4 regions of the Serratia sarumanii genome follow, and region 4 is predicted to be linked to each of the others. Evidence: predicted binding sites of a transcription regulator. Region 4 holds the regulator's gene; each other region holds the start of a gene.

Region 1 (7,386 bases), 2.0 Mb from region 4:
CCCAAATGCTGCAGGATTTGCTGATCGACATCGGCGACGACGACTACCTGATGCAACCGCGGGCGGAGAGCAACGGGGTGAACCTGGCCGAGCTGACGGAAGCGCTGCTGTGCGCCACCGAACGCCTGCTGGACGTGATGGCCAAGCCGCTCGACGCCCGGGTGCTGGGGCCGCAGATCGTGCGCGAGATCCTTTACTACGTGCTGCGCGGCACCTGCGGCGCGTCGCTGCAGGAGTTGGTCAATCGCCATACCCACTTCAGCCAGATCGCCAAGGCGCTGCGGCGCATCGAACATCAGTATGCCGACAACCTCAACGTCGAGCAGTTGGCCGGCGAGGTCAACATGAGCGTCTCGGCGTTCCACCACAATTTCAAAGCGGTGACCAACACCTCGCCGCTGCAGTACGTGAAGTCGTACCGGCTGCATAAGGCGCGCCTGCTGATGGTGCATGACGGCCTGAAGGCCAGCACCGCGGCGATCCGCGTCGGCTACGAGAGCGCGTCGCAGTTCAGCCGTGAATTCAAGCGGCTGTTCGGCATGACGCCGAGCGATGAAGTCGCCCGGCTGCGCGAGGCCAACCCGCTGCTGCTGGAGGGCTGAGCCGCGTTTACGGGGGCAGGACGATCTTGCGGGGCGCTGGTCGAGAAGGCGCTGTAGCGCGCCGGATTTAGGAAGAGGAAGCGCGCTTTTTGCGCCAGATCACCAGCATGGCGCCCAGCAGGCCGACGAACAGCAGCAGCAGCGGCAGCAGCATCAGGCCGGTCATCACCTGGCTTTCGTAGCGTTTTACCAGAGGGATTTGACTGAAAGCGTAGCCGAGGCCCACCAGCGCACAGACCCAGATCGCCGCGCTCAGCCAGTTGAACACCTGGAAGCGCGAGCTGTTGAGCCCGGAAATGCCGGCCATGGTCGGCAGCAGCGTGCGCACGAAGCCGAGGAAGCGGCCGATCAGCAGCGCCGTCAGCCCGTGGCGATTGAACAGGTTGTGCGCGCGCTGGTGGTACTGCGCCGGCAGCTGCAGCAGCCAGCTCTTCACCAGGCCGGTGTGGCCCAGCCAGCGGCCCTGGATATAGCTCAGCCAGCAGCCGAGGCCGGCGGCGGCGGTCAGAATCAGCAGGGTGGGGGCAAAGCCCATCACGCCTTTGGCGATCAGCGCGCCCGACAGCAGCAGCAGGCTGTCGCCGGGGAGGAAGGAGGCGGGCAGCAGTCCGTTTTCCAAAAACAGGGTGGTGAAAAGTACGGCGTAAACCACCCAAATTACGCTTGGATCGGCGAGGGCGATAAAGTCCTGCTGCCAAAGCGCATGAATAATCTCTCGTAATACATCCATTTTATGTCCTGTTGCATGCCGGTTGCGCCCGGGGTCACGTTCTCCAGGATGCGGCGGTTACCGTATCTGACAGTTACCCGATTAGTGTACCGCTAATAGCTTAAGCCGACATTAAACAAGGCGAAGAAAATTACCGGAATCCGTCTTGGCGCACGCCGCTGAGGCGATCGAAGCCGGCCGCCAGATCGGCGATCAGGTCTTCGACGTTCTCCAGGCCGATGTGCAGGCGCACCAGCGTGCCGGAGAAATCGACGCCGCCCGCCGGACGGATCGCTTCCAGCTCTTCCGGCTGGTTGGCCAGGATCAGCGACTCGAAGCCGCCCCAGGAGTAGGCCATGCTGAAATGGCTGAAGTTGTCCAGGTAGGCGGCCAGCTGCGCATCATCCAGCCGCTCTTTCAGCACGAAGGAGAACAGCCCGTTGCAGCCGCTGAAGTCGCGGCGGTAGAACTCGTGGCCCTTGCAGCTGGGCAGGGCCGGGTGATTGACCGTCGCCACCTCCGGCCGTGCCGCCAGCCAGTGGGCGACTTCGATGCTGCTGCGCTCGTGCTGCTTCAGGCGCACGCTCAGGGTGCGCAGGCCGCGGCTCGCCATGTAGGCGGTGTCGGCATCCACCATCTGCCCCATCAGGTAGGAGTACTCGCGCAGCCGATCCCAACAGCGCGCGTTGGCGACGGCGGTGCCGAGCATGTAATCGGAATGGCCGATCAGGTATTTGGTGCCGGCCTGAATCGAAATGTCGATGTCGAAATCCAGCGCCTTGAACAGCACGCCCGCCGCCCAGGTGTTGTCGATCATGATCACCACCTCCGGCGCCACGGCGCGGATGGCCTGCACCATCGCCGGGATATCCTGCACTTCCAGGGTGATGGAGCCGGGGGATTCCAGGAACACCACGCGGGTATTGGGCTGGATCAGCGTGGCGATATCGGCGCCAATTAATGGATCGAAATAGGTGGTGCTGACGTTCATGCGGCCGAGGATATGGGTGCAGAAATCCTGGGTCGGTTCGTACGCCGAGCCGGTGACCAGCAGGTGATCGCCGGCGCCGACGAACGACAGGATCGCATTGGCTACCGCCGCCGCGCCGCAGGGGTACAGCACGCAGCCGGCGCCGCCCTCCAGCTCCACCATCGCATCCTGCAGCGCGAAGTGGGTCAGGGTGCCGCGTCGGCCGTAAAACAGTTCTCCGTGGGCGCGTTGCGCGGTGGCGTGTTTTTTGGCGGCGACGGAGTCGAAGACCAAAGAAGAGGCGCGTTGCGTGACGGGATTGACGGAGCCCTGGGTGTAGCGCTTGCCGCGGCCGGCGCCGATCAGCGTGGTTTCGATATGTTTTGACGTCATGGTACCTGGCTCACCTCTGGTTGCTCTGCACGTGCCGGTTTGCGATAGCCCTTACGTTATCATGAGTTAATATAGCCATCCAGACGTTTTAACTTCCAGATACAGAAACGGCTATAATTGGCTGCCGACCGCGCATTTCTCGCCTCATCCTTCTGCCGAGCGGCGAGAGAGAAGCCCATTCATCGGTCGAGATGCCGTTCGGCAGCGTGGCCTTGTTGCGCCGTTGTGGGGGAAAAGTAACGAAATAACCCCATAAAAGGGGCGTTTGGCGGTGAACGGACGCGGATTGGCGCTTTGCCGCGGGGTTGGCTAAAATTTTCTCGTTTATTTGGTAAATAATAATGAGAACTACTATCAATCCCCGGTTGGTTTGATATGATCGCACGCTGAATTATTCCTTAATTTTGATCGGTAATGGGTGGAGGCACAGCGTGAAAACGGCTGGCAAGAATTTAAATCAAGGATCGTTCGGCCAGGGCCGGGCGCAGTGGGGCAAGGCCTTTGGCCGCAGCCTGATGGCTTCAATGGTGCTGGTCGTGGGGCTGGCCGGCAGCGCGCAGGCGGCGCCGGCGGCCAATCCGGCCGTTACCGAAAGCGTTGCGCCGACCACCGCGCCTGCACCTGCAGCCGCCGCGCCGGAGAGCATCACGCCGGTGAACCCGGCGCCAACGATCCAGCCACCGGAAACCCGCGGCATGGATCTGTCCGTTTGGGGCATGTATCAGCACGCCGACGCGGTGGTGAAAGCGGTAATGATCGGCCTGGTGCTGGCCTCGATCGTGACCTGGACCATTCTGTTCTCCAAAGGCAGTGAATTGCTGCGCGCCAAACGTCGCCTGCGCCGCGAACAGCTGGCGCTGGCCGACGCGCGCTCGCTGGATGAAGCTTCCGAGCTGGCGCAAAACTTCGGCTCGCAGAGCGTCAGCGCTGTCTTGCTGAACGACGCGCAAAATGAGCTGGAGCTGTCCGCAGAGTCCAGCGACAACAACGGCATCAAAGAGCGTACCGGCTTCCGCCTCGAGCGCCGCGTGGCGGCCTACAGCCGCAACATGGGCCGCGGCAACGGTTTCCTGGCCACCATCGGCGCCATCTCGCCGTTCGTCGGCCTGTTCGGCACCGTGTGGGGCATCATGAACAGCTTCATCGGCATCGCCCATTCGCAGACCACCAACCTGGCGGTCGTGGCGCCGGGCATCGCGGAAGCGCTGCTGGCGACCGCGCTGGGCCTGGTCGCGGCGATCCCTGCCGTCGTTATCTACAACATCTTTGCCCGCGTCATCAGCGGCCATCGTGCCCAGGTAGGCGACGTGGCGGCGCAGGTCTTGCTGCTGCAGGGTCGCGATCTGGATCTGGCCGCAACGGCGGAAGCCAAGCGCTCACAGCACGCACACCAACTGCGGGCGGGGTGAGTCATGGCGATGCGCTTAAATGAAGATCTGGACGACAGCGGCGAATTGCATGAAATCAACGTGACGCCGTTTATCGACGTCATGTTGGTGCTGTTGATCATCTTTATGGTGGCCGCGCCGCTGGCAACGGTAGATATCCGCGTCGATCTGCCGGCTTCTTCCGCCAAACCGCAGCCGCGGCCGGAAAAACCGGTGTTCCTGTCGGTGAAGGCCGACAAGCAGCTCTACGTTGGCGATCAGCCGGTGAATGCCGATCAGCTGACTTCGGTGCTGGATCAACGCACTCAGGCCAACAAAGAAACCACCATCTTCTTCCAGGCGGACAAGAGCGTGGACTATGAAACGCTGATGAGCGTGATGGACACTCTGCGTAAAGCCGGCTACCTGAAAGTGGGGCTGGTGGGCATGGAAGGCGCCGCCAAGTAGCGGCAGCAAAACGATAAAGGGCGCTCAGGCGCCCTTTTTTATAGATTCAGAAATATCACTCCTCGGCCAACAACGCCCGCGAACCGGCATGGCGCCAGTGGATACGGCCCGGCAGGTAAAGCGCGTTCTGTTCCAGCGGCCGCTCGTCGATGAGCGCGGTGACCTGGCTGAAGCTATGTTGCGCCAGCGCCCGGCAGTCCTGCGCCACCGTGTCTATCTTCAACGTCATGCAGTCGAACAGGTAGTGATCGTCGAAGCTGCATAGGTGGATGTCGCTTTCCATTAGCTGATGCTGAGTCAGATAACGCAATACCCCTTCCAACAGGCCGCAGGCGGCGGTGAACAGCGCTTTGGGCGGACGCCCCAGCTGTGCGCACAGCTGAGCGAACATCTCGTAACCCGAGCTGGGGTGATAGCTGCCGTTGATGATCCATTCCGGTTTGCACGATACGCCGGCGCGCTCCAGGCCAAGCTGGAAGCCTGCCAGCCGATCGCGGGTCGGTGAAATGCGCGGTTGCCCGCCGAGAAAATAGATCTCATCCGGATGCTGACGCGCGACCTTTTCCACCAGGTCGGCGGTCGCATTAACCGAGTCGGTGATCACCAGCGGCAGTTCGGAACCGGCGATCAGGCGATCCATCTGCACCACCGGCAGCCCGGCGTTGATCTTCTGGTATTCCGCGTCGTTCAGCTGGCTGGAGGCGACGATCAGGCCGTCGACCTGCCGCTGCACCAGACTGTTCACCGCCATCATCTCCTGCGCCGGGTTTTCATCGGTACAGGCGATCAACAGCTGCAGACCGGCCTCGCGGCACAGCGTTTCCAGCTCGCGCGAGATCACCGCAAAGCCGTAGTTGGTCATCTCCGGCACCACCAGCCCCAGCGTGTGGCTGCGGTTGGAGCGCAAAGAGCGGGCGTGGATGCTGGGCTGATAATGGTGTTCGTGCGCCAGCGCCAGAATGCGATCGCGGGTGTCGTCGGACACCCGGTATTCCTTGCTGCGGCCGTTCAGCACCAGGCTGGCGGTCGATTTCGACACCCCGGCCAGCGTGGCGATGTCACTGATGGTAATGCGTTTATTTTTTTTCACTGACGCCGTCTGAAGTCATCGGAGGATGCGTCATTCTAGCATGCATGGCGTCAGCGGCCAGTATTCCAACGCCAGCGGCGCGCTCCCGTTCAGCCGCAGTTGCGGTTCAGCTGCCGGGAAGTAGCGCGCGCTCATCACCGCCTCGCCGTGGTTGATGAAAATCTCCACGCTGGAACGATCGAACAGCAGCTGCAGATGCGTGACCGGGCCGTGCCAGTAACGGTGCTCCGGCCTACCGTCGGCCAGGGAAGCACGCGTCAGCTGCAGCCGTTCGCCGTCCCAGCTCAGCGTCATGGCGTCGCCAAAGGCGGCGCTGAACGCGCCCTGCGGCGTCAGCTGCAGCTCCGCGGCGCCCAGCGCATAGGCGGGGGCGTCATCGGCGTGGCCTTGCCAGCCAGCCCGCTCGCCGCGCAGCTGTTGCAGCTCGCGCGCCGGGCGCTGGTAGAGGCGGCCATGCTGCAGCGACAGCTCGCGCGGGCAGGTCATGGTGTGGATCCAGCCGTAACGGCGCGTCGGGTGGGCTTCTTCATCTTGCTCGGGCACGCCCATCCAGCCGAACAGCAGGCGGCGGCCATCTTCCGCCTGCGTCGTCTGGGGCGCGTAGAACTCGAAGCCGGCGTCCAGCTCGCGAAATTCGCCGTGGCTGAAGGCCGCCTGCCGGTAATCCAGCTTACCGAGCAGATAGCCGGCCTGATAACGGTTGAGATAGCGTTCCGGCTGCGGCGCCAGCCCCTGCGGGCAGCAGATCAACACGTCGTCGCCGTCCAGCGAGAACAGATCCGGGCACTCCCACATGTAGCCGAATTCACCCAGGTCGTTCAGGCCGGAACCGGCGATCTCCCCCAGCGCTTGCCAGTCGCGCAGATCGCAGGAACGCAGCAGCAGCACCTTGCCGCGATCCTGCAAGTCACGCGCGCCGAGCACCATGTACCAGGCATCCTGATGACGCCACACTTTCGGATCGCGTACGTGGCCGCTGTAGCCCTCCGGCAGCGGCAGCACCGGCCCGAGTTTGCGGTATTCGCCCCGATCGCTTTCCTGAGCCAGGCATTGGTAAGCGGTGCGCGAGCCGTCGGGGAATTTCACGTTGCCGGTGTAGATCAGCGTGATTTTGTCTTCCGCCACCACCGCCGAGCCGGAGTAACAGCCGTGGCTGTCGTAACAGGCGCCCGGCGCCAGGGCGATCGGCTGATGTTCCCAACGCAATAAATCGGTCGATTGCCAGTGTCCCCAGCACTTGTTGCGATGATCGCAGCCCAGCGGATTCCACTGATAGAACAGGTGATAAACGCCGTTGTGCTGGATAAAGCCGTTGGGATCGTTCAGCAAGCCAACGCTGGGCGCCAGATGCCAGGCCGGGCGGTGCGGATCGCGCAGTGCGCGTGGCTGGCCGTTCATTACCGCCCGCAGCGCTTGTTTGATTAAGCTGAGTTCTTCCATCATTGCGCGTCCGTTTTATATTTCAGCAGCAGGGAGAGCACGAAGGCGCTGCCAAAAGCGATCGCCAGGCCGATGATATAGCTGACCAGCGAACTGGCCTGCACGATCGCCATGCCGGGGATCGCCGTCAGCCCGACCGCGTTCATGCCGACGTGGTTGGCCACCACCCAGGCGCCGCCGAGCGCGCCGCCCGCCAGCGCCGCCAGGAAAGGCTTCACGAAGCGCAGGTTGATGCCGAACAGCGCCGCCTCGGTGATGCCGAGCATGGCGGAAAAGGCCGACGGCACCGCGATGGCTTTGATTTTGGCGTCGCGGGTTTTGAAATACACCGCCAGGCAGGCGCCGCC
Region 2 (7,386 bases), 900 kb from region 4:
CAGATAGCGGGTCTGCGCGTCGAAACGGCAGATCTCCACGCTGCGGCGAATGCTGTAGTAGTAGTCGTTGTGAGTGCGCGGGATCAGCTTCGGCGTGCCGGTGCTGCCGCCGGAAAGCTGGAAGAACGCCACCTGATCGGCCGCGGAAGGCTGCGCGACAAAACCGTCGCTCGCCTCGTCCAGCCAGGCGGCTAGCGCCAGTTCACCCTCGGGCTGGCTGCGCAGCGCCACAACCCGCAGCGAAGGATGCGCATCGCGGAAGGCGTTCAGGAATTGATCGTCGGCAAACAGCCCGTGCTGGCGATCGGCGATCAGCAGCGCCGGTTTGATCTGCTCGGCATAGGCGTTCAGCTCGCTGCGCTGATGGCTGAACAGCGCGTTGACCGGCGCCACGCCAATTTTCAGCAGCGCGAAGAACACGATATAAAACTCCGCCACGTTGCCCAGCTGGACCAACGCGGTGTCGCCGGATTTCACGCCGCGGCGCAGCAGAGCGGCCGCCAGGCGATCGGCGCGCTGCTGCAGCTCGCGGTAGGTCAGGCTGCCCTGGGCGTCGATAATCGCCGGGGCGTCGTTGTTGGCCTGGCGATCGAGGATCTCGGTCAGCGGCTTGTCAGTCCAGTAGCCGCGTTCGCGATAGCGGCTGGCGAACTCCGCCGGCCAGGGGGTAAAGGCAATGCTCATCTTGTCGTTATCCTTGATTCATACCAAAGGCACGCAGAATGGTGCTGAGTTTGGTGCCTGTTTCATGCCATTCAGATTCGGGTGAAGAGTCTTCCACGATGCCGGCGCCGGCGAACAGCCGCACCCGGTTGCCGTCAACGGTGCCACAGCGGATAGTCACTACCCACTCGCCGTTGCCTTCGTCGTCGCACCAGCCGACGATGCCGCCGAACAGGCCGCGATCGAACGGCTCCAGCTTGCCGATCAGGGCGTGCGCCTCGGCCGTCGGCATGCCGCACAGCGCCGGCGTCGGGTGCAGCAGGCAGGCCAGCGACAGGGCATTTTCGTCTGGAGACGCCGCCTCGCCGTCGATCGGCGTAGAGAGATGCCACAGCGTCGTGGTGGTCAACAATTCAGGGGTGTGCGGCACGTTCAGGTAACGGCAGCGGCCGGCCAGCACGTCACGCATGCTTTCGGTGACGATGCGATGCTCGTGGCGATCTTTCGCCGAGGCCATCAGCCGCTCTCCCACTTCGCGATCGCGCTGCGGGTCGGCCTCGCGCCGGGCGGAACCGGCCAGCGGGTTGGAATAGAAACGGCCGCCGTCCTGGCGTAGCAGCAGCTCCGGGCTGGCGCCCAACAGCGCGCCCTGCTCCAGCGGCACATGGAAATGGAAACCGTGCGGGTTCTGGGCAATCACGCGCGCCATCAGCGCATGGCGATCCACCGGCTGGCGCGTTTCGATCTCCAGCAGGCGCGACAGCACCACTTTATCCAGTTCGCCGGCCTTCATCGCGTCGACGGCGTCGCTGACCATGTTCATAAACGGCTGCTGCGGCGGCAGCTCCGTCACGCCGGCCAGTTCAGGGCCGTTCGCCGGCGGCCGAACGCCGGCCATAAAGGCGGCGCGATCGAACCAGCGGCTCTGCTGCGGAATAAACAGCGCCGAAGGCTGCCGGGTATCGAACGGGATGGCGCCGCACAGCAGCGGTTTTTTGATACCGGCCTGCCGGGCCTCGGCAAACGCCTGCCGTACGCTGCGCTGGAACTCGCCGTTCAGGTCGGCGCCGTCTGCGGCCGGCAGGCGAATGCGGCTGAAACAACCGGTGGTGGTCAAGCTGCGGAAAGGAGAGGTAAAGAAGAAGCCCGACGCCGGAGAAAAATCAGCGGCGAACCGGTGTTCTTCGCGCTCCTGCATTTCCTTTCGATTGATGTCGTTCACGGCAGTATCCATCGCTTCGCCCTCAAGGATTTGAAGTGATAACCAATATAATAATGATTATCATTTGAGTTAATTCCGCGCTAAATTACTCGCCGATATTTGCTATGTCAATAAACGTAAGCACTTCTTTCATTTCGAAATCATGACATAAACGCTGTGGGTTTTACGCATGCCGATGATAAGCATTGCTATTTGATCCCACAGCGTTGTCTTAACGCGTTCGACTACTTTTCTGTGGCGGGCTGCGGCTCCGGTTTGTGCAGCGTGACCTGGCGCAAACCGGTCATGGCGAACAGCAACAGGATGCCGAGCACCGCCGCGCCGAAGCCGAAACCGCTGGCGCTCATCGCCGGCAGCATGAAGGCGCCCATCGCCCCCAGCAATAATGCGCCCAGCGCATCGCCCACCACGTTCTGCGCCGTCCACAGGCCGTTGATGCGGCCGAGGAAGTTGTCCGGCGTCAGGCTCTGGATCAGGCCGTATTGCAGCAGCGAGTTCAGCGCGCTCAGGTAGCCGAACGCCACCAGGCACAGCAACGCCAGGCTGTACCACGGCATCAGGCCGAACAGGCCAATGGCGGCGAACGCCGCGATCGCCGTCAGCAGCATCACCCAGCCGGGGCGCGCCACGTGCGCCACGCGCCCGCTGGTGAACGCACCGATGGCCGCGCCGAGCGGCACGGCGGCGTACATATAGCCGAGGTGGGCAGCGTCGATGTGCCAGCTCTCCGCCATCGCCGGGTACAGCACGCGCACCGCGCTGGCCATGGTCAGCAGCGCGCCGATCAGCGCCACCATGCCGATCACCTTGTTCTGGAACAGGAAGGCGAAGCCGCCCGCCAACGCGCGCAGCGGGTGTTCACGCGGCTGCGGCGGCGGCATCAGCTGCGGCAGGCTCAGCAGCGGCAGCAGCGTCAACAGGGTGCCAAACGCCGCCAGGCCGTAGTTCCAGGCAATGCCCATATGGGCAATCACCAGGCCGCCAATCGCCGGGGAAAGAATCGAGCCGAAGCGCACCGTCAGCATGCTGATGGCGCCTGCCTGCACGATGTTTTCGCGGCCCACCAGCGCCGGCGTGGCCGCCAGCAGCGCCGTCACCCCCACCGCGCCGAAGAAGCCGTCCCACACCGCCAGCAGATAAATGGCCGCCAGCGAAGGCGACGGCAATAGGGCGTTGAGGCACAGGCCGACGAAGCCGACGCCGCAGGTGGAACGCGCGAACAGGATCAGCCGGCGCCGCTCATAGCGATCGGCCAATACGCCTCCCATCAGCAGCCCGGCGAACATGCCGCCGCCGGCCAGCGTCACCGCCAGCCCGACCTGCAGGGTGGAACCGGTCAGCGCCTGGATCTGCACCGGGATGGCGATCGCCATCAGCCCCAGCGCCACAATGGAGATAAAGCGCGCGCAGAATACCGCGCGGAAAGCCCGGTTGGTTTTCAGCAGGCTAAAATCAAGCAGGATGGAGGGTTTGCTACTCATCGGTTGTTCACCACATCTTTAAACGGGGATTCTGCAGTTGCGGGGCGCTATGCTAGCACAGATGGCGAAATCAATAATGATAATAAAACTCATTGATATTCAACTGTGAGCAACCGCAAGAAACGCCGCCACACGCGGGGTAATCCCCGTGCCTGGCGGCGAGATGACGGGCGCGATTACAGCGTGCGCAAGATCCGGTTCAGCAGCGGCCCCAGCACTTTGAACGACGCCGGCGAAACGATATCGACATGCGCGCAGTCCAGCTCGTGCGCCTGCAGCGCATCGACGTACTGCGACCAGGTCTGCTGCACGTCCATCCCTTCCTGCAATGTGCGTTTGGCGACGAACAGCGTCGCCTGGCCGCGGAAGCGGGCGGTGCGCGTGTGCGACAGCAACCGCACCGAATCGGCGTAGTTGGCTTCGATGTTGTCGAACATCGCGGTGCGCGTCTCGCCCAGCGCCGGATCGAGCGTATCCTGCGACACCGCCAGGAACTGCTCGCGCTCGCGCTGCACTTCCTTCAACACGTTGTCGTCCAGCATCACGTCCCAGTTTTGGGTCTCCGGCGGATAGGTATCCAGCAGGCCGAGGAACGCCACCTGCTCGCCGCGCGCCTGCAGCCGGGCGGCGATGCCCTGCGCCAGCGTGCCGCCCAGCGAGTAGCCGATGAAGTGGTATGGCCCGTGCGGCTGTACCTGCAACACCGTCTGCAGGTGGGCATCCACCACCTGATCCATATCTTCGCTCAGCGCCAGCGGGCCGTCCGGCCGCGGCGACTGGATACCGACCAGCGACCAGTGCTGATCGAGATAGCGCGGCAATACGCTGAACTGCCAGGAGAAACCGGACGCCGGGTGCAGACAGAACAGCGTCGGCCCCTCGGTGACGCGCAGCGGCAATACGCTGTCGAATCCGCTGCGATCGGCCTCTTCCTGCGTACGATCTTCCGCCAGCAAGGCCGCCAACTGCTCAACGCGCGACGCCACCATTACCTGGCCGACGGACACCGCCTTGCCCAGATCGCGGCGCAGCTCCGCCGCCAGCCGCATCGCCAGCAGCGAATGGCCGCCGAGCGCGAAGAAATCGTCATCGGCGAACACCTGCTCGCGCTGCAGCAATCGGGCAAATACCGCCGCGATCTCGCTTTCCAGCCCGGCCTGCGGCGGCCGCCCAGCCTTGCGCTCGCCGCCCTGCGGCTGCGGCAAGGCCTTGCGATCCAGCTTGCCGTTGGCGCTCAGCGGCAAATCGCTCATTTCCACCAGCGCCACCGGCACCATGTGCGGCGGCAGCCGGTCGGCCAGCGCCGCGCGCAGGGCTTCCGCATCCCAGCCCGCGCCAGGCTGCATCACCAGATAGCCCACCAACTGGCGCGCATCGCCGCCGGCGTCCACCGGCGTGCCCTGCAACACCAGCGCGTGCGTCACCGCCTGGCGCACGCCCGGCAGCGACAGCAAGGCGTGGTCGATTTCGCTCAGCTCGATCCGCTGCCCACGGATCTTCAGCTGATCGTCGCTGCGGCCCAAATATTCCACCGCGCCGTCCGGCAGCCAGCGCGCCACGTCGCCGGTGCGGTACATGCGCCCGCCCTCGCCGAACGGATCGGCGACAAAGCGGCTGGCGGTCAGATCCGGCCGGCCAAGGTAGCCGTGCGCCAGCTGCACGCCGGTCAGATACAGATCGCCCGCCACGCCCGGCGGCACCGGCCGCAGGCGCGCGTCAAGAATGCGCAGCCCGGTGTTCCATACCGGCAGGCCGATCGGCACGTTGGCGCCGGTCACCTTCGCCAGCGCGTCGCCGTGGGCCGGATGCCAGGTCACGTCCACCGCCGCTTCGGTCGGGCCGTAGAGGTTGTGCAGCGGCACCGCCGTGCGGCTTTGCCACAGGCGGCACAGCTCCGCCGGCAGCGCTTCGCCGCTGCAGAACACCTGGCGCAGCGCGGCGCAGCTCGCCACCGCCGCGTCGTCGTCCAGGGCGGCAACGAAAGCCGCCAGCATCGACGGCACGAAGTGCAGCGTGGTAATGCGGTGCTGCGCGATCAGCTGTTGCAGCTGCTGCGGATCGCGGTGCGCCTCCGGCGGCGCCATCACCAGCCGGGCGCCGACCATCAGCGGCCAGAAGAATTCCCATACCGAGACGTCGAAACTGCACGGCGTTTTCTGCAGCACCGCGTCGTCCGCCCCCAGCGGATACTGGTGTTGCATCCACAGCAGGCGGTTGACGATCGCCTGATGGCCGACCAGCACGCCTTTCGGACGCCCGGTGGAGCCGGAGGTAAAGATAATATAGGCCGCATGGTTCGGCGTCGGGCCCGCGATCGCCACCCCGGCGGCGTGGTCGGCCGGCAGCGGCGCGTCATACAGCAAAATTTCGCCCTTGTCGGCGAACCGCGCCTGCTGCGCCGGGTTGGTGATGACCAGCCGGGGCGCGGCGTCTTCCAGCATCATCGCCAGCCGCTCGTCCGGATAACCGGTGTCCAGCGGCAGATAGGCGGCGCCCGCTTCCACGATCGCCATCAACGCCAGCGACAGGAACACCGAACGCGGCAGCGCCACCGCCACGATGTCGCCCGGCCGCACGCCCTGCGCAACCAGCTCACGCGCCAGCGCCATGACCTGCTCGCGCGTTTCGCGGTAGGTGAAATTGAAATGCGCATCCGCCAGCGCCGGCGCGTCCGGCGTGGTTTGCGCCTGCTGCGCCAGCAACTGGCTCAGCGTGGTCGCCGGCACCGGGTGCGCCGTGTCGTTGACCCGCGCCAGCAGCGCGTGATCGTCGGCGGTCAGCATATCGGCTTCGCCGATCGGCAACGTTGCCTGCGCGGCGAACTGCGCCAGCAGCAGCGGCAGTCGCTGCAGGTGCGCCTGCAGTTCCTGGCGACCGTAACGCTCGGCGTTGGCCAGCAGTTCCACCTTCAACTGATGGTGTTCGTCGATAAACAGCGCAATCTCCAGATCGCGCACCGGCCCGGAGGCCAGATCGTGAGTGATGCCTTCGATACCGGCGAAATCCAGCTGGTAATCGAACATTTTGAAGTTGAAGACCGTGCCGTACAGCGGTTCGCCGTCGCCGATGCGCCCCAGATCGCGCTGCACCTGCTCGGCGTCGTAGCGCTGATGGCGGCGCACCGTTTTCAGCTCGCGGCTGATGCGGGCGGCGGCCTCATACAGCGTGGCCTGCGGCTCGAGATGCATCTCCATCGGCAGTACGTTGATCACTGGCCCGGCGGCGCACAGGGCGGCCGATCCGGTACGGCGCATGAAGATAAAACCGGCGCTGAAACTCGGTTGGCCGCTCAGGCGCGATACCCACAGCGCCACCAGCGCCACCGCCATATCGGCGGCGTTCAGCTTCTGCTGCGCGCCGCACTGCACCAGTTCGGCGAAAGCCTGCGGATCGCAGCGCTGTTCCAGCCGGTGGATGCGCGGCGTGGGGGTTTGCCCGGCCAGCGGCTGCGGGCAGAGCGTGGCCGGCGGCGGCAACTGCCGCGCTTTTTCGAGCCAGAAATCGGCGTCGCGCTGCCAGGCCGGCGCCTCCCGGTAAGCCTGGTATTCCGCCACCACGTCGCTGAACGCCGTGAAAGGCGTCGGTTCCAGCGCGTCGCCGCGGCAAATATGGGTGTAAATCGCCGCCACGCGGCGAGCGATGGCGGTGAAGCTGAAACCGTCCACCAGCAGATGGTGATAGCGCTGATACCAGAACCAGCGGTTATCCGCCAGGCGCATCACCACATGGCGATACAGCGGTGCGCCGCTGCCGGCGCGCAGATCGCTCGCCAGATCGATGTCCATCAGCGCGCGCGCGGCGGCTTCGGGATCCGGCGACGTCGTCAGATCGACAAGTTCCGGCTCGTGCACCGCCAGCGCGTCATCCAGCCATTGCACCGGCACGCCGTCGCGTTCCGCAAAACGCAGGCGCAGCATGTCCACCTCGCCCAGGCCCTGGATGATGGCCTGCAGCAGAGGCTCTACGGCAATGGGGCCGTTGAGTTCGATGGCGTGGGCCACCGCGTAGGCATTGCGATGC
Region 3 (7,386 bases), 2.4 Mb from region 4:
CTTCTTCCTGAAGGTGCTGTGCCCGATCGTCTTCATTTCGGCGCTGATCGGTATTCTGCAGTACATCAAGGTGCTGCCATTCATCATCCGCATTATCGGTACCGTGCTGTCGAAAGTGAACGGCATGGGCAAACTGGAGTCATTCAACGCCGTCAGTTCGCTGATTCTCGGCCAATCCGAAAACTTCATCGCCTACAAGGATATCCTGGGCAAGATGTCGGAAAAGCGCATGTACACCATGGCGGCGACCGCGATGTCTACGGTGTCCATGTCCATCGTCGGCGCCTACATGACCATGCTGGACGCCAAGTTCGTGGTGGCGGCGCTGGTATTGAACATGTTCAGCACCTTTATCGTGCTGTCGCTGGTCAACCCGTACGACACCAATAAAGAAGAAGAGCTGCACCTCGGCAACCTGCACGAAGGCCAGAGCTTCTTCGAAATGCTGGGTGAATATATCCTGGCCGGCTTCAAAGTAGCGATTATCGTTGCCGCGATGCTGATCGGCTTCATCGCCCTGATCGCCGCGCTCAACGGAGTGTTCAGCGCCATCTTCGGCCTGAGCTTCCAGGAAATCCTCGGCTACTTCTTCTATCCGTTCGCCTGGATCATGGGCATTCCTAAGCACGAAGCCCTGCAGGTTGGCAGCATCATGGCCACCAAGCTGGTTTCCAACGAGTTCGTGGCAATGATGGAGCTGCAGAAAGTGTCTGCCGAACTGTCGCCGCGCAGCCTGGGGATCCTGTCGGTGTTCCTGGTGTCCTTCGCCAACTTCTCTTCCATCGGTATCGTGGCCGGTGCGATCAAGGGCCTGAACGAACATCAGGGCAACGTGGTGTCGCGCTTTGGCCTGAAGCTGGTGTACGGCTCTACGCTGGTCAGCATCCTGTCCGCTTCGATCGCGGGTCTGGTGCTGGGCTAAGCCTCGAACTCACTGCGATAACAAGGCGCCTGCGGGCGCCTTTTTTGTTGGCCGACATTTGGCGAAGGTGAAAAACGAAAAGCAAAAAGCAAAAAGCCGACCCTGAGGTCGGCTTTTTAAATGGTGGTGGAGCTAGACGGGATCGAACCGTCGACCTCTTGCATGCCATGCAAGCGCTCTCCCAGCTGAGCTATAGCCCCACAAAAGTGGTACGCGTTGACCGGCGTTACGGTATTCCCCAACCTCTCTGAGAAGAAGGTTGGTGGAGCTAGACGGGATCGAACCGTCGACCTCTTGCATGCCATGCAAGCGCTCTCCCAGCTGAGCTATAGCCCCGTTCCACAATCACTTTGTGCTGTGAACGGGGCGCATAATATGAAACCCGCTCTAAGCTGTCAACGGCTAAATTGAATTACTGAATCAAGCGTTGAAAAAGCCGCCAAATCAGCGCGTTTGCTACGAAATATTGCTCGTTTCGGGCAAAAATGCAGCGCCTGCGCCAACTCTACTTAACCAGGTACATGCCTTCGCTGGCCGGGCGGCTGAGCTTGAAGCCAAACTTTTCATACAGCGACGGCACGTCGGCCATCAGGGTGATATAAGCACCCTGCGGTGCGGCCCGTTCCAGATAGGCCATAATATGGCTCATGATCTGGCGCCCCAATCCTTTCCCCTGGTGTTCGGGATCGACCGCCACATCAACAATCTCGAAATTCAGCCCGCCATCGCCCACCACACGCCCCATGCCGACCACCAGCCCCGACAACGTGATTTGCACGCCGTACAGGCTGTTGGGCAACGCACGTTCGGCGCCCGCACGCGGCCGCGCCGACAGGCCGGCAACCTGCCGCAGCCGCATAAAATCGTCCACCGGCGCCACTTGCTGTTTCACGCTATACAAGATGCCTCCTTAATATTCCTCACCGTTTGCTTTAGCCCATTGAGTGTAGGCGGAAAAAAAGCCCCGGGATCGCTCCACGGGGCTTTTTCTTTAAGGCGCATCAGCCAATCAGGCTTGCGCTTCGCGCTCGGCGATGTAAGCCAGCGCCATGTCGATGCGCTGCAGCGAACGCTTCTGGCCGATCGCATGCACGGTCACGTCCATGCCCGGCGACTGACCGGCGCCGGTCACCGCAACGCGCAGCGGCATGCCGACTTTACCCATGCCAACACCCAGCTCATCCGCCGTGCCCTGAATGGCGTCGTGCACGTTTTCCGGCGTCCAGACGGTGATGGCGGCCAGCTTGGCGCGCACCGCTTCCAGCGGCTGACGCGCCACCGGGCGCAGGTGCTTCTTGGCGGCGTCGGCATCGAACTCGCTGAAGTCTTCATAGAAGTAGCGGCAGGACTCCGCCATCTCTTTCAGCGTTTTGCAACGCTCGCCCAGCAGCTTGACGATGTCTTTCAGTTCCGGGCCGTTGCGGGTTTCAAGGCCCAGTTGCTCAACGTGCCACGCCAGATGCACCGCCACTTCTTCCGCCGGCATATGGTTGATGTAGTGGTGGTTCAGCCACTGCAGCTTCTCGGTGTTGAACGCGCTGGCGGATTTGTTGATCGCTTCCAGCGTGAAGAACTCTTTCATCTCATCGATGGAGAAGATCTCCTGATCGCCGTGGGACCAGCCCAGACGCACCAGGTAGTTCAGCAGCGCCTGCGGCAGATAGCCGTCGTCGCGGTACTGCATAACGCCCACGGCGCCGTGACGCTTGGACAGTTTTTTACCGTCGTCGCCGAGGATCATCGACACGTGTGCATATTCCGGCACCGGCGCGCCCAGCGCTTTGAGAATGTTGATCTGGCGCGGGGTGTTGTTGATGTGGTCTTCGCCGCGGATCACGTGGGTGATTTCCATGTCCCAGTCATCGACGACGACGCAGAAGTTATAGGTTGGCGAACCATCGGTACGGCGGATGATCAGATCGTCCAGCTCCTGGTTGCTGAATTCGATCGGGCCGCGAATTTTGTCGTCGAAAATCACCGAGCCTTCCTGCGGGTTGCGAAAGCGCACCACGTGCGGCTCGTCGTCGGTGTGGCTGCACTGGCTGTCGCGGCAGTGGCCGTCGTAGCGCGGCTTCTCGCCGTTTTCCATCTGCTTCTCGCGCAGCGCTTCCAGACGTTCCTTGGAGCAATAGCATTTATAGGCAGTGCCCTGCTCCAGCATCTCGTCGATGACCGCGTTGTAACGATCGAAACGCTTGGTCTGGAAATACGGGCCTTCATCCCAATCCAGGTTCAACCAGTTCATGCCATCCATAATTGCGTCGATCGCGTCCTGGGTGGAGCGTTCCAGATCGGTATCTTCGATACGCAGAACGAACTCACCGCCCGCATGGCGGCTGAACAACCAGGAATAAAGTGCGGTACGCGCGCCGCCGACGTGAAGATAGCCGGTCGGGCTCGGTGCAAAACGGGTTTTGATTTTCATTGGGTTCACTGCCTTATTACGCAACGCGTGTCGGCGGTTGCCGACGATTGCTCGGAATTGAAAAAAGAGTGGACGACATTGTAACACCACGCGCTAATTCCTCAACGCCGACACGATATTGCGCCGGTCGATTTCGCGCGTTTTGCGGCGAGTTTCGCATAGCGTTGCGCAAAGAATCGGCGCCGCTGGCGATAATTATCGCGCCCTGCCTAAATTTGCGGCGAACGATTGAAATCATTTTAAAAACCGTTGACTCACTTTGAACTATCCCTATAATGCGACTCCAACAAGACGGGGCGATTAGCTCAGTTGGTAGAGCATCTCCTTTACACGGAGGGGGTCGGCGGTTCGAGCCCGTCATCGCCCACCATCTTGTTGAGAAAAATGAGAACGAATGAGGGTGATTAGCTCAGTTGGTAGAGCATCTCCTTTACACGGAGGGGGTCGGCGGTTCGAGCCCGTCATCACCCACCATCATTCTCTCGTTTAGCAGTGCCTGGAAGTCCTGAAGTGGGTGATTAGCTCAGTTGGTAGAGCATCTCCTTTACACGGAGGGGGTCGGCGGTTCGAGCCCGTCATCACCCACCACTTCTGCGGGTCGTTAGCTCAGTTGGTAGAGCAGTTGACTTTTAATCAATTGGTCGCAGGTTCGAATCCTGCACGACCCACCAATTCAGAAAAAAGCGCCTTTTGGCGCTTTTTTCGTTTCTGCGCCACCCAACTCTGACTTCATCTTCTCGCAGGCATAGTTTACCGAGTCGTGAAGGATGAAGAACCGTAGAGGTTCGAGCATCGCGCAGCGATACGACAACGCGCAGCGTTGCCCGCAGGGTGAGGCCAAAGGCCGAATCAATCCTGCACGACCCACCAATTCAGAAAAAAGCGCCTTTTGGCGCTTTTTTCGTTTCTGCCGATCGATATCCCTTTCTTCTTCATTCACCACACGCTGAGATACGAATGGTTATCATTTTGCCGGCTTGGATGGTAAATTAGCGGGCATCCACCACGCAGCCAATCCGTCGCCGGATTGATAAGCCTTAGTTCAAGGAAAGAAAGAGCCCGCTCATGACCCTATCCTTACGCCAGCTGTTCATTGCATTTATCGCCACTTCCAGCCTGCTGCTCAGCGGCTGCGGCCCGGACGACAAGAGCGACGGGCAGAAACCGTCCGCCCCCGTTGCCGACAGCAGTTGGCCGCGCACCATCGACAGCGCCAAAGGGAAATTCACGCTGGAAAAACCACCGCAGCGCATCGTGTCCACCAGCGTCACCATCACCGGCACGCTGCTGGCTATTGACGCCCCGGTGGTCGCCAGCGCCGCCACCAGCCCAAATCCCCTGGTGGCCGATAAGCAAGGCTTCTTTACCCAGTGGAGCGAAGTGGCCAAACAGCGCCACGTCGAACGGCTGTATCAGGTGGAGCCCAATGCCGAAGCCGTCGCCGCCGCCGCACCGGATTTGATCGTCGTCGCCGCCACCGGCGGTGATTCGGCGTTGAAGCTGTATGACCAGCTGTCCGCCATTGCGCCGACGCTGGTGCTCGACTATGGCGACAAAAGCTGGCAGCAGCTGGCCAGCGAGCTCGGCGAGATCACCGGCCATGAAGCCGGCGCCAAACAGGCGGAGGATCGTTTCGAACAGCGCGTGGAGCAAGTGAAGCAGGCGATCGCGCTGCCGCCGCAGCCGACCACTCCGCTGGTGTATGCCGACAACGGCCGCGAGGCCATGCTGTGGACGCCGGGTTCCGCCCAGGGCAAGTTGCTGACCCAGCTCGGCTTCCAGCTGGCCACCCCGCCGGAAAGCGCCAAAGGCAACACCAGCATGGGTAAACGCCATGACATCATCCAGATCTCCGGCGAAAAAATGGCCGAAGGCCTGAACGGCAAAACGCTGATCCTGTTCGCCACCAACGAGCGCAAAGTGCAAGAGGTGCTGGCCAACCCATTCCTCAAACATCTGGAGCCGGTGGAACAGCGGCACGTCTACGCCGTCGGCAACGACACTTTCCGTCTCGATTACTACAGCGCCACCAACATGCTGAACCAAATCGAACGGCTGTTCAAAAAGCCCTGAACCACGCCGTCGGCAGGCCAGCCTCCTGCCGACGTTTGCCATAAACAGGGCAACCGTTCACATTCAATCAATTGAAATATCAATAGTTATTAACATCGTCACCGCACCTGCGCCACCAACCGGCGGGTGCATGCGGGCGTAAACTCGTGCTACTATTAGCGCCCGCATGAACGCAAATAACAATGAGAATAAAAATCATACAGGAGTTACCGGTGTGAACGTACCCACTCCGACTGAGCGGACGCTTTCGTCCGCACCGCACGCAGCTTACGCCAGTGGCTTCAAACGCATCGCCGGGTTCGGTATCGGCTTGGCGCTGTTGCTGCTGTGCATCATTGCCAGCCTGATGCTGGGTTCCAAAGCCATCCCCTTCCATACCGTCTGGCTCAGCCTGCAGGGCGCCGCGAGCGGTTCCGACAGCACCATCATTCTCAACGCCCGGGTACCCCGCACGCTGGCGGGCATCTTGGCCGGCATGGCGCTCGGCGCCGCCGGCGCGCTGATTCAGGCGTTGACGCGCAATCCGTTGGCCGATCCCGGCGTGCTCGGCATCAACGCCGGCGCCAGCTTCGCCGTGGTCATCGGCATCATGTTTTTCGGCGCCGCCACCACCGAAAGCTATATGGCCTACGCCTTTGTCGGCGCCGCCCTCACCACCCTGCTGGTCTATCTGATCGGCACGCTGGCGGGCGGGCGCATCAACCCGGTGCGGCTGACGCTGGCCGGCGTGGCGATCGGCGCGGTGCTGCTCGGCATCACCACCGGGCTGTCGCTGATCGATCCGCAAACCTTCGACCAACTGCGCTTCTGGCAGGCCGGTACGCTGGATATCCGCACGCTGTCCACGCTGCCGGTCACCGCCCCCGCCATTTTGCTCGGCTGCCTGCTGACGCTGCTCATCGCCCGGCCGCTGAATACCATCGGCATGGGGGAAGATCTGGCTATCGCGCTCGGCGCGCGCGTGGTGCTGACTCAGGTCATCGCGGTGATCGCCATCACGCTGCTGTGCGGCGCGGCAACCGCCACCGTCGGCCCAATCAGTTTCATCGGCCTGATGGTGCCGCATATCGCCCGCTGGTGGGTCGGCCCCGACCAGCGCTGGATCCTGCCCTACTCCATGCTGCTGGCGCCGATTTTACTGCTGTGCGCCGACGTGGTCGGCCGTCTGCTGGCGGCCGGTGAGCTGCGGGTTTCCATCGTGGCGGCCTTCATCGGTGCGCCGGTGCTGATCTGGCTGGTACGCCGCAAGAAAACGCTGGGGGGGCTGTGATGAGTCTGCCCCACACGTTGCATATCGGCCGCCCGGACGGCGTCATCAACTGGCGCATGCCGCTGCGCCTGCTGTTGGTCAACCTTTCGCTGCTGGCGCTGTGCCTGGCGATGGCCGTTGCCGCGCTGTGCTACGGCACGCTGCAGCTTTCGCTGGAACAGGTCCTTGCCGCGCTCAGCGGCGAGGCGCCGAAAAATCTGGTCACCGTGGTTACCCAATGGCGCTTGCCGCGTATCGCCATGGCGCTGCTGTTAGGCGCCGCGCTCGGCATGAGCGGCGCCATCTTCCAGTCGATTATCCGCAACCCGCTCGGCAGCCCGGACGTGATTGGCTTTAACATGGGGGCTTACACCGGCGCGCTGATCGCCATCACCCTGTTCAACGGCGGCTATTACTACATCGCCGGCGGCGCGCTGGCCGGCGGCATTCTCGCCGCGCTGGCCATCTACCTGCTGGCCTGGCGGCAAGGCATCGCCGGCTTCCGGCTGATCATCGTCGGCATCGCCATCAGCGCGGTATTGGTCTCCACCAATACCTGGCTGATCATTACCGCCTCGCTGGAGCGCGCCATGGACGCCGCCATGTGGCAGGCCGGTTCGCTCAACGGCATGACCTGGCAGAAAGCCCAGCCTGCCACGGCGTTCATCGTGCTGGCGGCCGCGGCCGCGCTGCTGATGGGCAAACGGCTGCAGCTGC
Region 4 (7,386 bases):
TGATGCCGCCGTCTTCCGGCGGGTTGTGGGACGGCGTAATGACGATGCCGTCGGCCTGCGCGCCGCCGCGGCGGTTGTGGCACAGAATGGCGTGCGATACCGCCGGCGTTGGCGTGAAACCGTTATTTTCCTGCACGATCACATCGACGCCGTTGGCGGTCAGCACTTCCAGCACGGAAATGAAGGCCGGCTCAGACAGCGCATGGGTATCTTTGCCCACGTAGCACGGGCCGGTGGTGCCCTGCTGATGACGAACTTCGGCGATCGCCTGAGCGATGGCGAGGATGTGCGCTTCGTTGAAGCTGTGGCGCTGCGCGCTGCCGCGGTGGCCGGAGGTGCCAAACTTCACCGCGTGTGCGGCATTGCCGGCTTCAGGTTGCAGCACATAGTACTGCGACGTCAGCTGGGCTACGTTGATCAGATCGCTTTGGCAGGCGGGCTGCCCGGCACGTGGATTATTCGCCATCGACATATCTCCCTCATCCCTGTCGGTGACCGGGCAATACGTCGCGCACGGCCAGCATGACGGGCTGTTCGCTAAATTAGACGGTACCGCAAACTTTCTCGATCAGTTCCGCCGGGAACTGCATCGCCTGCATGATGTGTTCGATCATGCTGCGTTTGCGGCCGGTATTGGTATTGGTGATCACCCAGTAAGGGGTGCCCGGTACATGCTTCGGCTTGGTATGCGTGCCGTTGGCCAGCAGGGTCTGCTGATCGCCGGCGAAATAGGTGCGGGTACGGCCGGTCAACGCCTCGGTGGCGGCGGCGAAACCGGCGGCATCGAGGGTGTACAGCGTGGACAGCACCAGCATGAAACGGTTGACCGCTTTGTTCTGCTCGGCGTATTCATCCGATAACAGCAGCTCACGCATGGCGCGCACGCGATCGCGCGGACGCTGCGCCGGCGCCGCTTTTTCCAGCTCGACGGACTGCGGGGCACTGGCGGCAGGCAACGCGCGCACCGGCTGCCCGGCGGTGAATTTCAACATGCGGCGTAAAATATCGGACGCGCTTTCACCGATGTGTTGCGTGTGGCTGGCAATATAACGGTAAAGCTCTTCGTCGACTTCAATAGTTTTCATCTTTATCCAATACTGTTTTTTCTACTTAGAACCTGAAGCCAGATCCTGCATTCAAGCCATGGGATTATAAGGTTAAAAGCGCTGGGGCGAACACAACAATGTGCCTCCGGACGGCAAATGCAGACTAATACCTATAGCCGGCACTGCCAAGCCCGCGCCGCGAAAATTCCGCATGATTCATCGTGCGATTCAATCATGATACCCTAATCTGAATCTCTCTCAGTATGAACTTCGCCATGAAATTACATTATCAACTGCTGGCCGCCGAGTCAGACGCGCTGCCGGTGCTGCTGATCCACGGGCTGTTCGGCAATCTGGACAACTTGGGCGTGCTGGCGCGCGATCTGCATAAACAGCACACGGTGATCAAGGTCGATCTGCGCAATCACGGCCTCTCCCCGCGCGCCGACGACATGAACTATCCCGCCATGGCACAGGATCTGCTGGCGCTGCTCGACGAACTGCAGCTGGAGAAAGCGATCGTCATCGGCCATTCGATGGGCGGCAAAGCGGCGATGGCGCTGACCGCCATCGCGCCCGAGCGTGTCGCCAAGCTGATCGTTATCGACGTCGCGCCGGTGGATTACCAGACCCGCCGCCACGACGAGATTTTCGCCGCGCTGAAGGCCGTCAGCGCCGCCGGCATCACCCAGCGCCAGGCGGCCGCCGAGCTGATGCGCGACTACCTGCAGGAAGAAGGCGTGATCCAGTTCCTGCTGAAGTCCTTCCACAACGGCGAATGGCGCTTCAACCTGCCGGTGCTGATCGCACGCTACGAAGACATCACCGGCTGGCAGGAAGTTCCGGCCTGGCCGCACCCGACCCTGTTCATTCGCGGCGGCCTGTCGCCGTACGTGCAGGACAGCTACCGTGCAGACATCGCCCGCCAGTTCCCGCAGGCTCGCGCGCACGTCGTCGCCGGCACCGGCCATTGGGTGCACGCCGAAAAACCGGAAGCGGTGCTGCGCGCCATCCACCGTTTCCTCGACGAAGCCTGAAAAACACGCTCCCCTGGCGAAAAAACGCGCTAAAGATAACGGCTTAGCGCGTTTAGCCCGCAGTTAGGCATTGTCGCCGCTCCATCTGCTGGGGTAATATGGCGCGCTATAATTTTGCCGCCGCGCCAGCGCGTTCATGAACGCCGGTTCGGGGGTGAATTTGGGTTAGGGTTTATTGGCCCGAAGTGTGTTAACCGATGCCTCCGGAAGCGTGCGAGCGCTTTTTGATGCAAACTCCCTTGCAGTACCGCTACCTATGGCAAAAGAACAAACGGATCGCACGACGCTGGATCTGTTCGCAGATGAACGCCGTCCGGGGCGCCCGAAAACCAACCCGCTCTCCCGCGATGAACAGCTTAGAATCAATAAGCGCAATCAGTTACGGCGCGATAAAGTGCGTGGATTGCGGCGCGTAGAGCTGAAAATCAACGCGGATGCGGTGGACGCCCTGAACAAACTGGCGGAACAGCGCAACATCAGCCGCAGCGAACTCATCGAGCAGATGCTGTTGGCGCAACTGGCGGAAGAACAGCCGGAACATTGATCTCTTCGGCCGCACGCGCGGCGCGGCGTTAAGGACAACGCCGGATCGACCACGCTTTTCTTCATTCTCCGGCATCGCATAAATGCGATAAAACCCCGGCGCCACTTTCTGGCATGATACGCATTTACCGGCTAGAGACTGCGCCTGTCGGCGCCCGCCCCGGAGGCGAAAGGCTCTTGCCATGGCATCATTTTAATCGGCGTCAGCGGCGGCAGTGCCGGCGTCGAGTAATGCAATTACTTGAATTTAAAGGTTATACGCGATATGGCTACTGTAGGCATTTTCTTTGGCAGCGACACTGGCAATACCGAAAACATTGCCAAAATGATCCAGAAAATTCTCCAGAAACAGTTTGGCGACGACGTCTCTGAAGTGCATGACATCGCTAAAAGCAGCAAAGAAGACCTGGAAGGGTTCGATATCCTGCTGCTGGGTATCCCGACCTGGTACTACGGTGAAGCACAGTGTGACTGGGATGATTTCTTCCCGACGCTGGAAGAAGTCGACTTCAACGGCAAGCTGGTGGCGCTGTTCGGCTGCGGCGACCAGGAAGACTACGCGGAATACTTCTGTGACGCGATGGGCACCATCCGCGACATCATCGAACCGCGCGGCGCGGCCATCGTGGGCCACTGGCCGACCAAGGGCTACCACTTCGAGGCCTCCAAAGGCCTGGCGGACGACAACCACTTCATCGGTCTGGCGATCGACGAAGACCGCCAGCCGGAGCTGACCAACGAGCGCGTGGACGCCTGGGTCAAACAGATCGTCGAAGAGCTGAGCCTGGCCGATATCGTCGGCTAAGCCCGGCACTGGCGAAAGGTTGAACAAAGGCCCTGTAAAGTGCATAGTGTGCCCACAGGGCCGTCATCGGCAGCAGGGATTGCTGCGATAGAAGCTACAGATTTGTAACTTCCCACCCCGTCACGGTAGACTGAGATATCGGTTTATCCCATCCATCAAGGCGTTGCATGCAAAACATGCAATAGTGCAATTATATCTTTGTTAACAACCGGCGGTTTCTATTTAGTACAACCGGTTCTATAATGAGACGCATTAACTCTTTGTGCCGACCGATGCCACAGGCGAGTACGCCTCAACTTGATTAGCATAGTAACAGGACTGAATTCGCATGACCGACAACAACATCGCACTGAAGAAGGCCGGCTTAAAAGTCACGCTTCCGCGACTCAAAATCCTGGAAGTACTGCAAAATCCGGAATGCCATCACGTCAGTGCGGAAGATTTGTACAAAAAACTGATTGATATGGGCGAAGAGATCGGGCTGGCAACGGTTTATCGCGTACTGAACCAGTTTGACGATGCGGGCATTGTGACACGTCACAATTTCGAAGGCGGCAAGTCCGTGTTCGAGCTGACCCAACAGCATCACCACGATCACCTGATTTGCCTGGACTGCGGCAAAGTGATTGAATTCAGCGACGAATCCATCGAAGTTCGCCAGCGTGATATCGCCAAGCAGCACGGCATCAAGCTCACCAACCACAGCCTGTACCTGTACGGCCACTGCGAAACCGGTGACTGTCGTGAAGACGAAACGCTGCACGACAAGAAATAAGCCTGACCGGCTATGAAAAACCGCCTCACACCGAGGCGGTTTTTTTATGCCCGCCGTGCAACGGGCAAAAAAATCCCCGGACAAGCCGGGGAAAATCATGTCATGAAATATCACAATTGCAGCGGCACTGCGACTCCACGTACTACTCTCACTTCAACGTCCGCCCCGCGCCGACACGCGCGAAGGCAGACGCATTCCCCCTTCGTTATACGGCCTGCCGCCGGGGCAGCAGGCCGTTGCACCGGGCTTAAACCTTCTCGGCGCGGCTGTAGCGTTTACCGTCCGGGCTGACCGAACGCACCTGAACGTCACCGGAAACCGCCGGTTTGGCCTTGGCGTCATAGCGCTGCCACTGCTTGCCGCCGTCGGTGGAATACTCGATGCCCAATCCCGGCAGCGCGATATTCGCCTCCAGCTTGCCGCCCGCTACGCGCGCGCCCGGCACCGGCAGACGGTAAGCGACGCCGCCTTTGTCCAGCTTGGCCAGCTCACGCTGGCCCAGAATATTAGCGAAGCGCAGCCAGTCTTTCTCCAGCGCCTTGGTATCGACAAAGTGGGTTTCCCCTCCTTTGTATTCGCGGCCGGCGCGATAGTCCTGCTCCCAACCGGCGCGGTGCCAGGCGCGTTCCGCCACCGACAGCGCGCGTGGGAAGATCATGTATTCCATCTGCGGATCGGTGCGCTGGGTTTCGCTCCACAGCTGAGCGGACAGCCCGTAGGCGCCCGGCCACGGCTTGTCGCTCTTGGCGCTGAAGGGGTTGCCGTCGCGGTCGACCGAGGTTTCCGCGTTCTGCGGCATGTTGTCCGGCGCAAAGCTGAACACCTTGCGCTCGTCGCTGAAGCGGGTGCCCCAGTAGTAACCGCGCTCGTCCGGGTTCACCTCGTAAGGGAAGTCCATATAGACGTAGTCCGGGTTGGAAACCACCACTTCATACCCTTTGTTGGCCCAGTCGTTGACGCTATCGAAACCGCCCCAGTACAGGGTATCCCAGAAGTTGACGCCCACGCGCGAGGTGGCGAACGCCTTCGCGCTCTCGGCGTCTTTCAGGCCGTCCTGCCAGGCCTGCATTCTGTCGATGCCGTGCGCCTTCACCAGCTTGCTGACCTCTTGGCCGAAGTAGCTCGGCAGGTGCTCCATGTCGGCCACCTTGCCTTCTTTGATCATCGTCTGGCACACCTGCGACTTGGCCCACGGCTTGTCTTCGTTGCTCTGATCGATGATGCCTTTGCCCGGCTCCGGTTTCGCCTTGTCGGTATAGCCGGCGCCCAGGCGAATGTTTTTCGCTTCGTCGCCGCCGAAGTGCCAGGTCTTGATCGGCTGGCCGGCTTCTTTATGCATCTGGGCGATTTCGCCGATCACCTTGTCGACAAAGCGCTGGGAAGAGTCCAGGCACGGGTTCAGGTAGCTCTGGCGGTTAAAGAACTGCACGGAGGTGGTGTTGGAGGTATCGGTCGGATCCACCAGGCGGAATTCGTTGGCCTCCTGCTCTTTCCCGGCGGCATGCAGCTTTTTATAGCGCGCTTCCATCGAGACCACCGCGGCGCGGGCGTGCGCCGGCATGTCGATCTCCGGGATCACTTCAATCTGGCGCGCCTGGGCGTATTTGATGATGTCGATATAGTCCTGACGGCTGAAGAAGCCCCCGTAGACGTCCGGCCCCTGGCCGTACTGCGGCAGCAGGCAGGTGGTTTCGCTCAGATCGTGGCAGCGCTGGCCGCCGACTTCCGTCAGCTCAGGCAAACCGGGGATCTCGATGCGCCAGCCTTCGTCATCGCTCAGGTGGAAGTGGAATTTGTTGAGCTTGTAGGCCGCCATCTGATCCAGCAGGCGCAGCACCGCGTCCTTCTTATGGAAGTTGCGCGCCACGTCGAGGAAAATGCCGCGATACTCGAAGCGCGGCGCATCGCTGGCGTCCAGCGTGGCGATCTTGCCGCTGCCGTCGCTCGGCACTAACGACAGGATCGACTGCAGCCCGTAGAACACCCCGGCCTGATCGAAACCGATCACTCGCGCCTCTTTCTTGCCGATTTTCAACTCATAGGCGCCTGACACCGCCATCGCGCCTTTAAACTTGCCCGGCTGAATGTCGGTCTTGATCGGATAGCCGTTGGCCTGAACCGGCACGCCCAGCAGCGCAAAGCGCTGGTTGACGGCGTCCGCCGCCGGCTTGACCAGCGTGCTCAGATCCGGTGCCACGCCGTTACGCAGATCGGCGTCCTGCGCGTGTACTTTCACCTGCATCGGCGTCGGCACGATCTGGCCGCGCAGCGCGCCGGCAGGCAGCGTCTGCAGATCGGCATTGCTGACAAAGCGCGAAGCCGGCGTCATCAGAATATTTTTGTCGTCCTTGGTGCGCTTCCACTGGTCGCCGGTGAACGGCGCCACGAACTGATCCAGATTTTCGGTATCGGTATTCGCCAGCATTTTCGGCTTGGCGTCGCCGGACGTGGCATACCAGCGCGGCAGGAAGTCGTTTCTGAACAGCTGCCAGTATTCGGCCACCACTGGAATTTCCACCGCCTTACCGGCCGGGAAACCGCTGAATTTGGCGGTCGGCTCCAGCTTGTACAGATCGCCGGTGAGGTGAGCTATCTTGAACTGGTCGTTGTCCACCCGCAGGGTCTGGCGCGGGCTGTGGAAATAGATGACCCAGTCTTTGCCGTCGATCGCCTGGCCGTCGTTGCTGAGGGTGAACAACACCCGGTTGCAAGAGGCCCAGTCGGCGCCCAGCGCCGCGCAATCCACGCCGTTTTCGCCGGCGCGGTTATCCAGCATTTTTACGTTCAGCTTCAGCTGACTCAGTTGATCCACCAGCTGTTGATCGGCCATGGCGTTTCCCATGCCGCCCAGGAATCCCATCGTTGCCGTCAAAGCGGCTAATGCGCTCAGTTTGAATGCGTTCATGTTCTTGTCCTTCTTAATTATTGTTATCGCGAATTTCTTGCCACAGCTTGCCGCACTTGGCGTCGTAAGCCTGACCGTTGCCGCTGTGAACCGCCATAATGCAGTTCTGATAATCCATCACCCGCACCGTTTCCTGCGCGGCGAACTGCTGGTGCTGCTTCTCTTGCTTCAGCACGTTCAGCACCGCCTTGCAGGGCTGCAGACGCTCCGGCGAACCTTCGGCGGTGTTGATGCAGGCGCTGTAAGCCTGCTTCAATTTGGCATCTTCCGGCGGC

Evidence for each region. Region 4 encodes Fur, which represses iron uptake genes when iron is present. Its sites were predicted from a motif close to ATAATAATGAGAACNACTATCAA; they were not measured.
Region 1: exbB (tol-pal system-associated acyl-CoA thioesterase) is a predicted target of Fur. The motif match lies at 3,010-3,032, and genes of this name have one in related genera.
Region 2: entS (enterobactin transporter EntS) is a predicted target of Fur. The motif match lies at 3,443-3,465, and genes of this name have one in related genera.
Region 3: fepD (Fe(3+)-siderophore ABC transporter permease) is a predicted target of Fur. The motif match lies at 5,597-5,619, and genes of this name have one in related genera.

The regions. Positions count from the first base shown of each region.
Region 1 is NZ_CP124750.1:4,295,023-4,302,408, reverse strand. Features, by position in the region: gene SSARUM_RS20375 (AraC family transcriptional regulator) at 1-602, shown strand, start outside; gene SSARUM_RS20370 (DedA family protein) at 670-1,332, opposite strand; gene metC (cystathionine beta-lyase) at 1,463-2,674, opposite strand; gene exbB (tol-pal system-associated acyl-CoA thioesterase) at 3,106-4,083, shown strand; gene exbD (TonB system transport protein ExbD) at 4,087-4,509, shown strand; gene SSARUM_RS20350 (LacI family DNA-binding transcriptional regulator) at 4,565-5,599, opposite strand; gene SSARUM_RS20345 (sucrose-6-phosphate hydrolase) at 5,630-7,039, opposite strand; gene SSARUM_RS20340 (sucrose-specific PTS transporter subunit IIBC) at 7,039-7,386, opposite strand, start outside.
Region 2 is NZ_CP124750.1:314,850-322,235, reverse strand. Features, by position in the region: gene SSARUM_RS01425 ((2,3-dihydroxybenzoyl)adenylate synthase) at 1-684, opposite strand, end outside; gene SSARUM_RS01420 (isochorismate synthase) at 692-1,897, opposite strand; gene entS (enterobactin transporter EntS) at 2,110-3,366, opposite strand; gene SSARUM_RS01410 (enterobactin synthase subunit F) at 3,543-7,386, opposite strand, start outside.
Region 3 is NZ_CP124750.1:3,579,954-3,587,339, forward strand. Features, by position in the region: gene SSARUM_RS17020 (NupC/NupG family nucleoside CNT transporter) at 1-922, shown strand, start outside; tRNA gene SSARUM_RS17025 (tRNA-Ala) at 1,047-1,122, opposite strand; tRNA gene SSARUM_RS17030 (tRNA-Ala) at 1,183-1,258, opposite strand; gene SSARUM_RS17035 (GNAT family N-acetyltransferase) at 1,428-1,781, opposite strand; gene gltX (glutamate--tRNA ligase) at 1,932-3,347, opposite strand; tRNA gene SSARUM_RS17045 (tRNA-Val) at 3,642-3,717, shown strand; tRNA gene SSARUM_RS17050 (tRNA-Val) at 3,746-3,821, shown strand; tRNA gene SSARUM_RS17055 (tRNA-Val) at 3,860-3,935, shown strand; tRNA gene SSARUM_RS17060 (tRNA-Lys) at 3,943-4,018, shown strand; RNA gene SSARUM_RS17065 (RtT sRNA) at 4,094-4,217, shown strand; gene fepB (Fe2+-enterobactin ABC transporter substrate-binding protein) at 4,413-5,420, shown strand; gene fepD (Fe(3+)-siderophore ABC transporter permease) at 5,635-6,690, shown strand; gene fepG (iron-enterobactin ABC transporter permease) at 6,690-7,386, shown strand, end outside.
Region 4 is NZ_CP124750.1:1,210,303-1,217,688, reverse strand. Features, by position in the region: gene pgm (phosphoglucomutase (alpha-D-glucose-1,6-bisphosphate-dependent)) at 1-466, opposite strand, end outside; gene seqA (replication initiation negative regulator SeqA) at 543-1,085, opposite strand; gene ybfF (esterase) at 1,310-2,083, shown strand; gene ybfE (LexA regulated protein) at 2,340-2,627, shown strand; gene fldA (flavodoxin FldA) at 2,892-3,431, shown strand; gene fur (ferric iron uptake transcriptional regulator) at 3,760-4,206, shown strand; gene SSARUM_RS05710 (beta-N-acetylhexosaminidase) at 4,454-7,111, opposite strand; gene chiQ (ChiQ/YbfN family lipoprotein) at 7,125-7,386, opposite strand, start outside.